DNA from 2 places in the Streptomyces sp. NBC_01520 genome. Region 2 is predicted to be linked to the other one. Evidence: predicted binding sites of a transcription regulator. Region 2 holds the regulator's gene; the other holds the start of a gene.

Region 1 (7,395 bases), 1.9 Mb from region 2:
AGAAAGGGCCTCCGCCATCATGGCCGTGCAGACAGTTGCAACGAACAACAATTCTTCCGCCGTGGACCTCGGTCCCGCCGTAGCGCTTTCCTGCCGCGAATGCGGCGAGCGTTTCGAGCTCGGTCCCATTTTCGCCTGTGCGTCCTGTTTCGGGCCGCTCGAAGTGGCGTACGACCTGCCGAGCGGCTCCCCCGAAGAGCTGAAGAAGCGCATCGCCGAAGGCCCGGACAACATCTGGCGGTATGCGCCGCTGCTGCCGGTTCCCTCCGATGTCGCGGACAAGCCCAACATCAACCCCGGCTTCACGAAGCTGGTCAAGGCCGACAACCTCGCCCGTGAGCTGGGCGTCACCGGCGGCCTGTACGTCAAGGACGACTCCGGCAACCCGACGCACTCCTTCAAGGACCGCGTCGTCGCGATCGCCGTCGAGGCCGCCCGCGCCTTCGGATTCACCACCCTGTCCTGCTCCTCCACCGGCAACCTCGCCGGTGCGGTGGGCGCCGCCGCGGCCCGCGCCGGCTTCCGCTCCTGCGTGTTCATCCCGCACGACCTGGAGCAGGGCAAGGTCGTCATGGCCGCGGTGTACGGCGGTGAACTGGTCGGTATCGAGGGCAATTACGACGACGTCAACCGCTTCTGCTCGGAACTCATCGGCGATCCGCTCGGCGAGGGCTGGGGCTTCGTCAACGTCAACCTGCGGCCGTACTACGGCGAGGGCTCCAAGACCCTGGCGTACGAGATCTGTGAGCAGCTCGGCTGGCAGCTGCCCGACCAGCTCGTCATCCCGATCGCGTCCGGATCGCAGCTCACGAAGATCGACAAGGGCCTCCAGGAGCTGATCAAGCTCGGCCTGGTCGAGGACAAGCCGTACAAGATCTTCGGCGCGCAGGCCGAGGGCTGCTCCCCGGTCTCCACCGCCTTCAAGGCGGGCCACGACGTCGTCCGGCCGCAGAAGCCGAACACGATCGCCAAGTCCCTGGCCATCGGGAACCCGGCCGACGGCCCGTACGTCCTGGACATCGCCCGGCGCACCGGCGGTGCCGTGGAGGACGTGAACGACGAGCAGGTCGTCGACGCGATCAAGCTGCTGGCCCGCACCGAGGGCATCTTCGCGGAGACCGCCGGCGGTGTGACGGTCGGCGTGACGAAGAAGCTGATCGAGGCCGGTCTGCTGGACCCGACGCTGACGACCGTCGTGCTGAACACCGGTGACGGTCTGAAGACGCTGGACGCCGTCGCCCCGACGACCGGTGTGGCGGCCACGATCCGGCCCAGCCTGGAGGCGTTCCGCGCCGCCGGCCTCGCCGCCGCCAACTGACCACCCGAGACCGAAGGAAGGCACCCACATGAGCGTCAAGGTCCGCATCCCCACCATCCTCCGCACCTACACGGGCGGTCAGGCCGAGGTCCCGGCAGAGGGCACGGTCCTCTCCGAGGTCATCGAGTCCCTGGAGAAGGACCACCCGGGCATCGCCGCCCGGGTCCTGGACGACCAGGGCAAGCTGCGCCGCTTCGTGAACGTGTACGTCAACGACGACGACGTGCGCTTCGAGGGCGGCCTGGAGGCGGCCACCCCGGACGGCGCCGGCATCTCGATCATCCCGGCCGTCGCCGGAGGCTGACCGTCGGACACGGTGCCGGAGGCTGACCGTCGTTCGCGACGCCCGGGGCCCGACGCTCCCGCCCGGCCGCACAACTGCCTGAACATCATTGCCCCCTCCGCGAGAGAAGCGGAGGGGGCAATTCTGCATGGTTGAGCGCGGTACAGTTGGGGAAGTCCCCTCAGCTGCCCGTGCCGCCCGCATATGAGAATGCGCCCGGTCGCGACAAGAAGCAGCCAAAGTACGTGAACTCCTTGTGGCATAAGCCGCCTTTGTCCGGCCCGAATTGCCCCGGAGTATCACGAGTTCTCCATATCCGGGCGTTCAGGCCTGCCCAGAATTCTCGTCCGATTGACCTGTTGCAGAGGGCAGTTGGGCAGATACATTCGGCCGCGGTCGACGCGTTCCGGCGCACGCCACCCTCTCCTGTCGGAGGGTGAGTTTGACCCGGGCCCGCGAAGTGCGGTGCTCGTGCAAGGGCCAGTAATAGGGGAGTTAGGCATGGCTCAGGGCACCGTCAAGTGGTTCAACGCGGAGAAGGGGTACGGCTTCATCGCGGTCGACGGTGGTGCGGATGTTTTCGTCCACTACAGCGCGATCCAGATGGACGGGTACCGCACCCTCGAAGAGGGTCAGCGAGTTGAATTCGAGATCTCGCAGGGCCAGAAGGGGCCGCAGGCGGACATGGTCAAGCTCGCCGTCGGCTGAGCTCGGCACGGTCGGCCAACGACACTACTCACGCACGCAGGGTCCGTACCCCCGATGAGGGGATACGGGCCCTGCGTGCGTCCGTGCGCCCCCTCCCGGTTGTCCACGGACGGGGGGGACGCTTGCACTCGCAGGGGTCGAGTGCTAATCATTGGCGTTAGCACTCTCCAGGTGAGAGTGACAGAACTTGGACCGGGCCGGTGAGGCCCGCAGGCTCCGTGGGGCAAGGAACCACAGAGCACGCTGGCCGTCCGTCGCGGGCGCCTCTCGGTCCGGAGAAATCCACCCCTGTCCGGGAGGACCACTTCACATGGCCAAGATCATCGCGTTCGACGAGGAGGCACGGCGCGGTCTCGAGCGCGGGATGAACCAGCTCGCCGACGCCGTCAAGGTCACCCTCGGCCCCAAGGGCCGAAACGTCGTCCTCGAGAAGAAGTGGGGCGCGCCCACGATCACCAACGATGGTGTTTCCATCGCCAAGGAGATCGAGCTCGAGGACCCGTACGAGAAGATCGGTGCGGAGCTGGTCAAGGAGGTCGCCAAGAAGACGGACGACGTCGCCGGCGACGGTACGACCACTGCCACCGTTCTCGCCCAGGCACTCGTCCGCGAGGGCCTGCGCAACGTCGCCGCGGGTGCGAACCCGATGGCTCTGAAGCGTGGCATCGAGAAGGCCGTCGAGGCCGTCTCCGCCGCTCTGCTGGAGCAGGCGAAGGACGTGGAGACCAAGGAGCAGATCGCTTCGACGGCCTCCATCTCCGCTGCTGACACCGAGATCGGCGCCAAGATCGCCGAGGCTATGGACAAGGTCGGCAAGGAAGGCGTCATCACCGTCGAGGAGTCCCAGACCTTCGGTCTGGAGCTTGAGCTCACCGAGGGTATGCGCTTCGACAAGGGCTACATCTCGGCGTACTTCGCGACCGACATGGAGCGTATGGAGACGTCCTTCGACGACCCGTACATCCTCATCGTCAACTCCAAGGTCAGCAACGTGAAGGACCTCCTTCCGCTGCTGGAGAAGGTCATGCAGTCGGGCAAGCCCCTGCTGATCATCGCCGAGGACGTCGAGGGCGAGGCCCTGTCGACCCTGGTCGTCAACAAGATCCGTGGCACCTTCAAGTCCGTCGCCGTCAAGGCTCCGGGCTTCGGTGACCGCCGCAAGGCCATGCTCGGCGACATCGCCATCCTCACCGGTGGCACCGTCATCTCCGAGGAGGTCGGTCTCAAGCTGGAGAACGCCGGCGTCGACCTGCTCGGCACCGCTCGCAAGGTCGTCATCACCAAGGACGAGACGACGATCGTCGACGGTGGCGGTGACAGCGACCAGGTCCAGGGTCGTGTCAAGCAGATCCGTGCCGAGATCGAGAACTCCGACTCGGACTACGACCGCGAGAAGCTCCAGGAGCGCCTCGCGAAGCTGGCCGGCGGCGTGGCCGTCATCAAGGCCGGCGCCGCCACCGAGGTGGAGCTCAAGGAGCGCAAGCACCGCATCGAGGACGCGGTGCGCAACGCCAAGGCCGCCGTCGAGGAGGGCATCGTCGCCGGTGGTGGCGTGGCTCTGCTCCAGGCCTCGGCCGTCTTCGAGAAGCTCGACCTGACCGGTGACGAGGCCACGGGCGCCAACGCCGTGAAGCTCGCGCTGGAGGCTCCGCTCAAGCAGATCGCCGTCAACGGTGGTCTCGAGGGTGGCGTCATCGTCGAGAAGGTGCGCAACCTGCCGATCGGTCACGGCCTCAACGCCGCGACCGGCGAGTACGTCGACATGATCGCCGAGGGCATCATCGACCCGGCGAAGGTCACGCGCTCCGCCCTGCAGAACGCCGCGTCCATCGCCGCGCTCTTCCTCACCACCGAGGCCGTCATCGCCGACAAGCCGGAGAAGGCCTCCGCGGCTGCTCCGGGCGGCATGCCGGGCGGTGACATGGACTTCTGATCCTCGGATCAGCAGCTCCACGCAGCGTCAGCTGCACCCCGCAGTACCTGTACGACGCCGGCCCCCGGGATTCGTCCCGGGGGCCGGCGTCGTTCCTGTCCGCGTGATCGCGGGGGTGCCGGATACTGGTCCCTCTCCGTCCCCCTCCCGAAGGAGCGCACGCCCGTGACCACGGACTCCCGGACAGGCCCGCCGGTTTCGGGCAGCGAGCGTGAGACTCTGCGGGCCTTCCTCGACTACCACCGGGCCACCCTGGCCATGAAGTGCGAGGGGCTGGACGACGACGAGCTGCGGCGGCGGTCGATGCCCCCGTCCACGCTCTCGCTGCTCGCACTGGTGCGGCACATGGCCGAGGTGGAACGGGCCTGGTTCCGCCGCGTGTTCGAGGACAACGGGGCGCCGATGGTCTGGTCCGACCGGATCGACTTCCAGGCTGCCTACGACGCGAGCGCCTCGAACAGGGTGGAGGCGTTCGGCGCCTGGGAGGCCGAGGTGGAGAATTCGCGCCGCGTCGAGCGGGAGGCCGATTCCCTGGACCTGCTGGGCCGCCAGCCGCGCTGGGAGAAGGAGGTGTCGCTGCGCCTGGCGATGGTGCACGTGCTCCTTGAGTACAGCCGCCACAACGGGCACGCGGACCTCCTGCGCGAGGGCGTCGACGGGACCGTGGGGGCGTGAGGACTTCGCACGCTGTGGCCCGCACCCCGTGAACGGAAGGACAAGGGGAGGCGGGCCACAGCTGTTCGACGGCGGTGCGAGGCGTGGGGGCCCCGGTGGTCGGCGGCGGTGCGAGGCGTGGGGGCCCCGGTGGTCAGGGGCGTTCGAGGCCGCCCCGCGCGATGACGTCCGCGTACCAACGGGCGCTGTCCTTCGGGGTGCGGCGCTGCGTGGCGAAGTCGACGTGCACGATGCCGAACCGCTTGCTGTAGCCGTACGCCCACTCGAAGTTGTCAAGGAGCGACCACAGGAAGTACCCGCGTACGTCCACGCCGTCCCCGATCGCGCGATGCACGGCCGACAGGTGGGCGTCCAGGTACGCCACCCGTTCCGGGTCGTGGACCTGGCCCGACGGGTCGGCGTAGTCGTCGTACGCGGCGCCGTTCTCGGTGACCATCAGCGGCAGGCCGGGCAGGTCCTCGCGGAGCCGGGTGAGGAGTTCGTACAGGCCGTTCGCGTCCACCGGCCAGTCCATCGCCGTGCGGGGGCCGTCCGCGGCCGTGAACGCCACGTGCTTCTCGGCACCAGCCCACGGGGACGGGGACTCCGACGAGCCGGCGGAGACGACGCTGGGGGAGTAGTAGTTGATGCCGAGGGAGTCGGTGGGCGCGGAGATGACCTCCAGGTCGCCGTCCCGGACGAAGGACCAGTCGGTCACCGTCGCCGTGTCCTGCACCAGGTCCTGCGGCAGCCGCCCGTGGAAGACGGGTTCGAGGAAGATCCGGTTGGCGACGGCGTCGATCCGGCGGACGGCGTCGTGGTCCGCGGGGGTGTCGGCCAGTGGGCGCAGGGCGTGCAGATTCAGGGTCAGCGAGACCTCGGCGGAGGACGGCAGCAGGCTCCGCAGGACCCCGGTCGCGCTGCCGTGCGCCAGGTTGAGGTGGTGGGCCGCGCGCAGGGCGGCGAGGTCGCTCGTACGTCCGGGGGCGTGGACCCCGTTGCCGTAGCCGAGGAAGGCCGCGCACCAGGGCTCGTTGAGCGTCGTCCACGTCGCCACCCGGTCACCCAGGGCGCGGGCCACGAGCCCGGCGTATTCGGCGAACCGGTGCGCGGTGTCGCGCTCGGGCCAGCCGCCCGTGTCCTCCAGTTCCTGCGGCAGGTCCCAGTGGTAGAGCGTCGCGACGGGCCGGATGCCGGCGGCCAGCAGTTCGTCGACGAGCCGCCGGTAGAAGTCGAGGCCGTGCTCGACGGCGGGGCCCCGGCCGGTCGGCTGGACCCGGGGCCAGGACACCGAGAAGCGGTAGTCGGTGACGCCGAGCTCCTTCATCAGCGCCACGTCCTCGGGCATCCGGTGCAGGTGGTCGGCGGCGATGTCGCCGGTGTCGCCGTTGCGGACCTTGCCGGGGGTTCTGCTGAAGGTGTCCCAGATGGACTCGGTGCGGCCGCCCTCGGTGGCCGCTCCCTCGATCTGATAGGCGGCGGTGGCCGTCCCCCAGCGGAATCCGGTGGGGAACCGCAGCCCCGCCACGGTGTTGGGGCGGGCATCGACAGCGGTCATGAGACTGGCACTCCAGGAGGTGAGTTGGGGGTGGTGGGGGGAGGACTCAGCCCTTGACGGCTCCCTGCATGATCCCGCCGACGATCTGCCGGCCGAGGAAGCCGAAGACCAGCAGCACGGGGAGGGTGCCGAGCAGGGTGCCGGCCATGATCACCGACTGGTCGTGGACGTAGCCGCCGCCGAGCTGCCGCAGGGCGACCTGCACGGTCGGCTCCTGCGAGGACAGCGCGATGATCGGCCAGAAGAAGTCGTTCCACGCGGTCATGAAGGTGAGCATGCCGAGCACTGCCATGCCGGGCCGGGCGACCGGGATGACGATGGACCAGAAGATGCGCGCGGTGGACGCGCCGTCGACGCGGGCCGCCTCGATCAGTTCGTCGGGCAGCGACTGCACCAGGTACTGGCGCATGAAGAACACCCCGAAGGCCGACACCAGTCCTGGCAGGATCACGGCCTGGAGCTGGTTCACCCACTGGAGTTCCGCGATCAGCATGAACAGCGGGATGACGCCGAGCTGCGGCGGGATCATCATCGTGCCGATGGTCAGGGTGAGCAGCGCGCCACGGCCCTTGAAGCGCAGCTTGGCGAAGGCGAATCCGGCCAGGGTGCAGCACAGCACGGTGCCGACGGTGATGGAGCCGGACACGATGAACGAGTTCAGCAGCGCCTTGCCGATCGCGGCCTCCTCCAGCACCGCCTCGAAGTTCTTGATGAGGTTCGGCCCGGGCAGCAGCGAGGGCGGCACCTTCGCGAGGTCCGCGTTGGAGCGGCTGGCCGCGACGATCGTCCAGTAGAACGGGAACGCCGAGATCAGCAGTGCGAAGCCGAGGATCAGGTACGAGAGCCAGCCGCCGTGCATGCCCCGTGCGCCCCGCGGCCTCGCGCGCCGGGCGGGCGGGGTTCTGGGCCGGACGGTCTTCGGCGCGGTCGGCTCCGTGGCG
Region 2 (7,395 bases):
GGTCCTCCATGCAGCGCAGGCCGTGGTCGACGCGCTCGACGCCCAGGACGTCCAGGGCCTCACGGATGTACTCCGGCGGGCCCTCCTCGCCGGCGTGGGCGACCTTGCGCAGGCCGAGGGCCGTGGCCGCGGCGTACACCTCGCGGAACTTCGCGGGCGGGTGGCCGACCTCCGCGGAGTCCAGGCCGACGGCGCTGATGCGGTGCAGGTACGGTTTCGCGGCCTCCAGGGTCTCCAGCGCGGACTCTGCGGACCTGTCGCGCAGGAAGCACATGATCAGCTGGGTGGAGATGCCGTGCGTCTCCTCGCTGCGCTCCAGCGCCCTGCCGAGTCCCTCGATGACGGTGCCGATCGGGACACCCCGGTCGGTGTGGGCCTGCGGGTCGAAGAAGATCTCCGCGTGGCGGACGCCCTGGGCGGCGGCGCGGGCGAGGTAGGCGTCGGCCAGTTCGGCGAAGTCCTCCTCGGTGCGCAGGACGGCCATGAGGGCGTAGTAGAGGTCGAGGAAGCTCTGCAGGTCGTCGAAGAGGTAGGCGGTGCGCAGCGCCTCGGTGTCCGCGTGGGGCAGGTCCACGCCGTTGCGTGCGGCGAGGGCGAAGGCCAGCTCGGGTTCGAGGGTTCCTTCGATGTGGAGGTGGAGTTCGGCTTTGGGGAGGTGCACGGGGTTCTCGTTACTGGTGGCGGGTGGGTACGGGGACCGTGATCAGGTCCTGGGCGATGGTCAGTTCACCTTCGAAGCCGGCTGCCCTGGCCTGGCGCTCGAAGGCCTCGGGGTCGTTGTAGCGCTGCGAGAAGTGCGTCAGCACGAGGTGCCGTACGCCTGACTCCCTGGCCACGCGGGCCGCCTGGCCCGCGGTGAGGTGACCGTGGTCGGCGGCGAGCCGGCCGTCCTCGTCGAGGAAGGTGGACTCTATGACCAGCATGTCGCAGCCCTCGGCGAGCGTGTACGCGCCGTCGCAGAGCCGGGTGTCCATGACGAAGGCGAACCGCTGCCCGCGCCGGGGCTCGGAGACCGCGTCGAGCGGGATGCCGCGCAGTGCGCCGTCACGCTGGATCCGCCCGATGTCCGGACCACGGATACCGTGCTCGGCGAGCTTCTCGGGGAGCATACGCCGACGGTCGGGTTCGGTGAGGCGGTAGCCGTAGGACTCGACGGGGTGCGAGAGGCGGTGGCTGTCGAGGGTGTACGCGTCCGTGGTGGCGAGGATCCCGTCGGCGGCGACCGGGACCTCGGCCAGGTCGACGGACTGGCGGTAGGCCGTCGCGTACCGCAGCCGGTCGAAGAAGTGCTGTCCGCTCGCCGGGAAGTGGGCGGTGACGGGGTGCGGGACCTGGTCCAGGTTGATCCGCTGGATCACCCCGGCCAGTCCCAGCGAGTGGTCCCCGTGGAAGTGCGTGACGCAGATCCGGTTGATGTCGTGCGCGGCGACGCCTGCGCGCAGCATCTGGCGCTGGGTGCCCTCGCCGGGGTCGAAGAGGATGCCCTCGCCGTCCCAGCGCAGCAGGTAGCCGTTGTGGTTGCGGTGACGGGTCGGGACCTGGCTGGCGGTGCCGAGGACCACGAGTTCGCGTACGGACACGGTGTGCGGACCTGTCTAGCCGGGGGGCCACTGCATCCCGCGTCCGCCCAGGACGTGGGCGTGCGCGTGGAAGACGGTCTGGCCGGCACCGGCACCGGTGTTGAACACGATGCGGTAGCCGCTCCCGGTGATGCCCTCGTCGGCGGCGACCAGGCCGGCCTCGCGCAGCACGTCCGCGGCGATCTGCGGTTCGGCGGCGGCGAGCGAGGCACCGTCCGGGTAGTGCGCCTTCGGGATGACGAGCACGTGCGTGGGGGCCTGCGGGTTTATGTCACGGAAGGCGACGGTCGTGGCGCTCTGCCGGACGATGGTCGCCGGGATGTCGCCCGTGACGATCTTGCAGAACAGGCAGTCGGTCTGCGGCTCTCCCGCCATGGCCCGGCCTCCTCGGTCGTTTGGTGATCGTGATCAGTACACCGGCATGCTATCCGCCCGCGCCCGCAGGACGGCCGGTCCGCGCGCCGGGGTCCGTCCGGGGCGGGGGTGGGGCGCCCCGGGAGGGGCGGTTGACGGGGGACGCGGCGGCCCGGGGGCCGGCCGGGGCGGCATCTCCCGGGACGGGGTGGCCCGGGTGACGGGACGGGCCCGGGTGACGGGACGAGCCCGGGGGACGGGACGGGGCGGCCCGGGACGGCTGACGGGACGGGCCGGGTGACGGGACGGGGCGGCCCGGGTGGCATCTCCCGGGACGGGGGCCCGGGCGTGACGGCCTCCGAGGTGACGGCCTCCGCCTTGGCGGCCTCGGACAGAACCCCGGAAGCGGCGGACCCGGGACGGCCTACCGGGACGACGGCCCCGGGTGACAGCCAGCCCCCGAGCAACCACCCCGGGTGACAGCCCCCGAGCAGCCGTCCCCGGCGCGGCAGGTGGCTAGCTCCAGCGTCCCGTGCGGCCCATCAGGAGCGCCGCCGCGGCCGTCCCCGCGGTCGAGGTCCGCAGCACGCTGGGGCCGAGCCGGTACGGCGGCGCGCCCGCCTCGGCGAAGGCGGCGAGCTCCTGCGGGGAGACTCCGCCCTCGGGGCCCACGACCAGCACGATCGAGCCAGTGGCGGGGAGTTCGGCGGTGGCGAGCGGCGCGCTTCCGGTCTCCCGGTCCTCGTGCAGGACCCCCGCGAAGTCCGCCGAGGCCAGCAGTGCGGCGACCTGCTTCGTCGTCATCGCGTCCGCGACCTCCGGGAACCGCACCCGGCGGGACTGCTTCCCCGCCTCCCGGGCGGTGCTGCGCCACTTCGCCAGGGACTTGAGCCCGCGGTCGCCCTTCCACTGGGTGATGCAGCGTGCCGCCTGCCAGGGCACGATCGCGTCGACGCCCGTCTCGGTCATCGTCTCGACGGCCACCTCCCCGCGGTCGCCCTTGGGCAGCGCCTGCACGACGGTGATCCGGGGCGCGGGCGCCGGTTCCTCGTGGATCGGGGCGAGGCCGGTGACGACGAGCCGGTCCTTGCCGTCGGCCGCCCGTACGACGCCTTCGGCCCAGCGGCCCCGCCCGTCGGTCAGGACGACGTCCTCCCCCGGGTTCAGCCGCTTCACGGACACGGCGTGCCGCCCCTCGGATCCTTCCAGGACGAACTCCGGCCCGCTGGGCATGTGTTCGACGACGAAGACCGGTGCCGTCACTGGGCACTCCTCCCGCTCACTGCCGCACGCGCGGCTTCCGTTTCGGCGGCGAGCAGTTCCACGAGTTCCCCGGCGGGCAGCTCGCGTGCCATCCGGTGCCCCTGGCCCGCCCACAGGGCCATGCCCTGCGCGTCGCCGGCCTTGGCCGCCGCCGTGCGCAGCCCGCTGGTCATCTGGTGGACCTGGGGGTAGGCGGCGGGGGCGTATCTGCCGTGCTCGCGTACGAAGCGGTTGACCAGCCCGCGCGCGGGGCGGCCGGAGAACGCCCGGGTCAGGGCCGTCGTCACGAACAACGGGTCGGTCAGGGCCCGCTTGTGCAGGGGGTGCGCCCCGGACTCGGGGCAGGCCAGGAAGGCGGTGCCGAGCTGCGCCGCGTCCGCGCCCGCAGCCAGCACCGCCGTGATCTGGGAGCCGCGCATCAGCCCGCCGGCCGCGACGACCGGCAGCCGCACGCTCTCGCGGACCTCGGCGACGAGGGTGAGCAGGCCGGTGCCGGTGAGGCCGCCCTGCGGGTCGTCGCGGTGCGTGGACTGGTGGCCGCCCGCCTCCGCGCCCTGGGCGCAGACCGCGTGGGCGCCCGCCCACTGGGCGTTCCGCGCCTCCTGGGGTGTGGTGACCGTGACGACGGTGAAGGTGCCGGCCGCGGCGAACGCGTCGAGGACCTCGCGGGTGGGGCAGCCGAAGGTGAAGGAGACCACGGGGACGGGGTCCTCCAGGAGGATCGCGACCTTGGCCTCGTAGCCGTCGTCGCCGCTGGAGTCGGGGTCGCCCAGCGGGGTCTCGTACCAGGACGTCTCACCGGCGAGCTGGTGCCGGTAGACCTCCACGGCGCTCGGGTCGGCGAGCAGTGGCTGCGGCATGAAGAGGTTGACGCCGAAGGGCCGGCCGGTCAGCCGGCGCAGCTGTTCGATCTCGTGGTACATCCCGTCCGCCGTCTTGTAGCCGGCGGCCAGGAAGCCGAGCCCTCCGGCGTCGGCGACGGCCCCGACCAGCTGCGGGGAGGAGACACCGCCCGCCATCGGGGCCTGCACGATCGGATACCGGCAGAGATCGGTCAGCGCCAAGGACATGACGGCATCGTGCCACGTCCCGTGCGGGGCGCCGAATCAGCCGATCCGGCCGCCGAGGGGCGGGTCGCCACACGCCGCACCGCCCGCCGGTACGGGACCGGCGGGCGGTGCGGCGTGGACGTCGTCGTCGTGCGGGGTTCAGCGGCCGTTGAAGGCGTCCTTCAGCCGGGAGAACAGTCCCTGCTGGCCCGGCTGGAACTGGCCGGTGGGCCGTTCCTCGCCACGCAGCTTCGACAGCTCCCGCAGGAGGCGCTCCTGTTCGGGGTCCATCTTCGTCGGGGTCATGACCTCGACGTGGACGATCAGGTCACCGCGCCCGCCGCCGCGCAGATGCGTGATGCCGCGCCCGTGCAGCGGGACCGACTGGCCGGACTGGGTGCCCGGCCGGATGTCGATCTCCTCCAGCCCGTCCAGTGTCTCCAGCGGCACCTGGGTGCCGAGCGCGCCGGCCGTCATCGGGATGGTGACGGTGCAGTGCAGGTCGTCGCCGCGCCGTTGGAACACCGCGTGCGCCAACTCGTGGATCTCGACGTACAGATCGCCGGCCGGGCCGCCGCCGGGGCCGACCTCTCCCTCGCCCGCGAGCTGGATGCGGGTGCCGTTGTCGACACCTGCGGGGATCTTCACGGTGAGGGTGCGCCGCGAGCGGATGCGGCCGTCGCCGGCGCACTCGGGGCAGGGGGTCGGCACGACGGTGCCGAAGCCCTGGCACTGCGGGCAGGGTCGTGAGGTCATGACCTGGCCGAGGAAGGACCGGGTGACCTGGGAGACCTCGCCGCGGCCGCGGCACATGTCACAGGTCTGCGCGGAGGTGCCGGGTGCGGCGCCCTCGCCACTGCAGGTCGTACAGACGACCGCCGTGTCGACCTGGATGTCCTTGGTCGTGCCGAAGGCCGCCTCGTTGAGGTCGATCTCCAGCCGGATCATGGCGTCCTGGCCGCGCCGGGTCCGCGAACGGGGCCCGCGCTGGGCGGCGTTGCCGAAGAACGCGTCCATGATGTCGCTGAAGTTGCCGAAGCCGCCGGCTCCGAAACCGCCCGCGCCGCCACCGCCGGAGGCGGACAGCGGGTCGCCACCGAGGTCGTAGACCTGCTTCTTCTGCGGGTCCGACAGCACCTCGTAAGCGGCGTTGATCTCCTTGAACCGCTCCTGGGTCTTCGGGTCCGGGTTGACATCCGGGTGCAGCTCGCGGGCGAGCCTGCGGAATGCCTTCTTGATCTCGTCCTGAGATGCGTCGCGGCGCACGCCGAGTACGGCGTAGTAGTCCGTGGCCACTTACGACTCCGCCAGGATCTGTCCGACGTAACGTGCCACTGCGCGTACCGCTCCCATCGTTCCGGGGTAGTCCATGCGGGTCGGTCCGACCACGCCGAGTTTGGCGACTGCCTCGTCGCCCGAACCGTAGCCGACCGCGACGACGGACGTGGAGTTGAGGCCCTCGTGGGCGTTCTCGTGCCCGATCCGTACGGTCATGGCTGAGTCCGTGGCCTCACCGAGCAGCTTCAGCAGGACGACCTGTTCCTCCAGTGCTTCCAGCACCGGCCGGATCATCACAGGGAAGTCGTGCCCGAAGCGGGTGAGGTTGGAGGTGCCGCCGATCATCAGCCGCTCCTCCGTCTCTTCGACCAGAGTTTCGAGAAGGACGGAGAGCACCGTCGAGACGGTTCCCCGGTCCTCGTTCTCGAAGGACTCCGGCAGGTCCTGCACCAGTTGCGGAACGTCCGCGAAGCGGCGTCCGACGACCCGGCTGTTGAGCCGGGCCCGCAGATCGGCGAGAGAGGTCTCGCCGAACGGGGCGGGGCAGTCGATCATACGCTGTTCGACCCGGCCCGTATCCGTGATCAGTACGAGCATCAGACGGGCCGGAGCGAGCGAGAGCAGTTCCACGTGCCGCACCGTGGAACGGGTCAGCGAGGGGTACTGCACGACGGCGACCTGCCGGGTCAGCTGCGCGAGCAGCCGGACCGTGCGGCCCACGACGTCGTCGAGGTCGACCGCGCCGTCGAGGAAATTCTGAATGGCCCGGCGCTCCGGCGACGACAGGGGCTTGACGCCCGCGAGCTTGTCGACGAAGAGCCGGTATCCCTTGTCCGTCGGGATGCGCCCCGCACTGGTGTGCGGCTGGGCGATGAAGCCCTCGTCCTCCAGCACCGCCATGTCGTTGCGGACGGTGGCCGGGGAGACCCCGAGCCTGTGCCGCTCCGTGAGCGCCTTGGAGCCGACGGGCTCCTCGGTGCCGACATAGTCCTGGACGATGGCGCGCAGCACTTCGAGTCTGCGTTCGCTGAGCATCGCGCACACCTCCAGCTGTGGTTCTCCGGTGTCTGCCTGGCACTCTGTGTGTTCGAGTGCCAGCAATCCCCCCGGTCAGTGTACGGGGGCGGGGTGGGGCCGGGGCAAGGGCGACCGGCCATGCCGTGGCGGGAGTGCGCAGGCCGATGCCGATAGCGTCACCGTATGGACGTCTCTTGGGAAGACTTCGGCTGGGAGCGGTTGGGCAACGGTACGGGACGCCGACGCCTTCCCGTCTGGGACGCGACCGCCGCGCTGGTGGCCGGGGCGGACGGCGTGCTGCTCTACGACACCGGTTCGACGCTCCGCGAGGGGGCCGCGCTGAGGACTCAGGCGGAGGCCCTGTTCGGCCGGAGGGTGACGCATGTCGCACTGAGCCACCCCCATTTCGACCATGTGCTGGGCACCGCCGCGTTCGCCGGGGCGGAGGTCTACGGGGCGGTCGGCACGGCCGAGCTGCTGGGGCGGCACGGGGCGGCGGGGCTGCGCGCGGACGCGATGCGGCACGGGATGAGCGAGGAGGAAGCCACGGCGGCGACGGACGTGCTCGTGGCGCCGCACCACCAGGTGAGCGGGGAGTGGACGCTCGACCTGGGCGGCGGCCTCCAGGTGCTGCTGGCCAACGTGGGTCCCGGGCACACCGGCCACGACCTCGCGGTGCTGGTGCCGGGCTCCCCCGTCGTGGTCCTCTGCGGTGATCTGGTCGAGGAGTCCGGCGAGCCGCAGGCCGGCCCGGACGCGGTCCCTTCCCACTGGCCGGCCGCGCTGGACCGGCTGCTGGAGCTGGGCGGCGAGGACGCGTCGTACGTGCCGGGGCACGGGGCGGTGGTGGACGC

Evidence for each region. Region 2 encodes HrcA, which represses chaperone genes, less so after heat shock. Its sites were predicted from a motif close to TTNGCACTCNGNNNNNCNGAGTGCNAA; they were not measured.
Region 1: the regulator HrcA is predicted to act here: its motif matches at 2,431-2,457, upstream of groL (chaperonin GroEL).

The regions. Positions count from the first base shown of each region.
Region 1 covers NZ_CP109404.1:4,526,364-4,533,758, forward strand. The annotation lists SAM riboswitch class I at 1-1, shown strand, start outside; gene thrC (threonine synthase) at 20-1,318, shown strand; gene OG524_RS20555 (MoaD/ThiS family protein) at 1,347-1,622, shown strand; gene OG524_RS20560 (cold-shock protein) at 2,103-2,309, shown strand; gene groL (chaperonin GroEL) at 2,620-4,242, shown strand; gene OG524_RS20570 (DinB family protein) at 4,408-4,917, shown strand; gene OG524_RS20575 (GH1 family beta-glucosidase) at 5,051-6,454, opposite strand; gene OG524_RS20580 (carbohydrate ABC transporter permease) at 6,501-7,395, opposite strand, start outside.
Region 2 covers NZ_CP109404.1:2,580,802-2,588,196, forward strand. The annotation lists gene OG524_RS11720 (adenosine deaminase) at 1-661, opposite strand, end outside; gene OG524_RS11725 (ribonuclease Z) at 672-1,580, opposite strand; gene OG524_RS11730 (histidine triad nucleotide-binding protein) at 1,596-1,955, opposite strand; gene OG524_RS11735 (16S rRNA (uracil(1498)-N(3))-methyltransferase) at 2,451-3,197, opposite strand; gene OG524_RS11740 (nitronate monooxygenase) at 3,194-4,267, opposite strand; gene dnaJ (molecular chaperone DnaJ) at 4,406-5,542, opposite strand; gene hrcA (heat-inducible transcriptional repressor HrcA) at 5,543-6,559, opposite strand; gene OG524_RS11755 (MBL fold metallo-hydrolase) at 6,725-7,395, shown strand, end outside.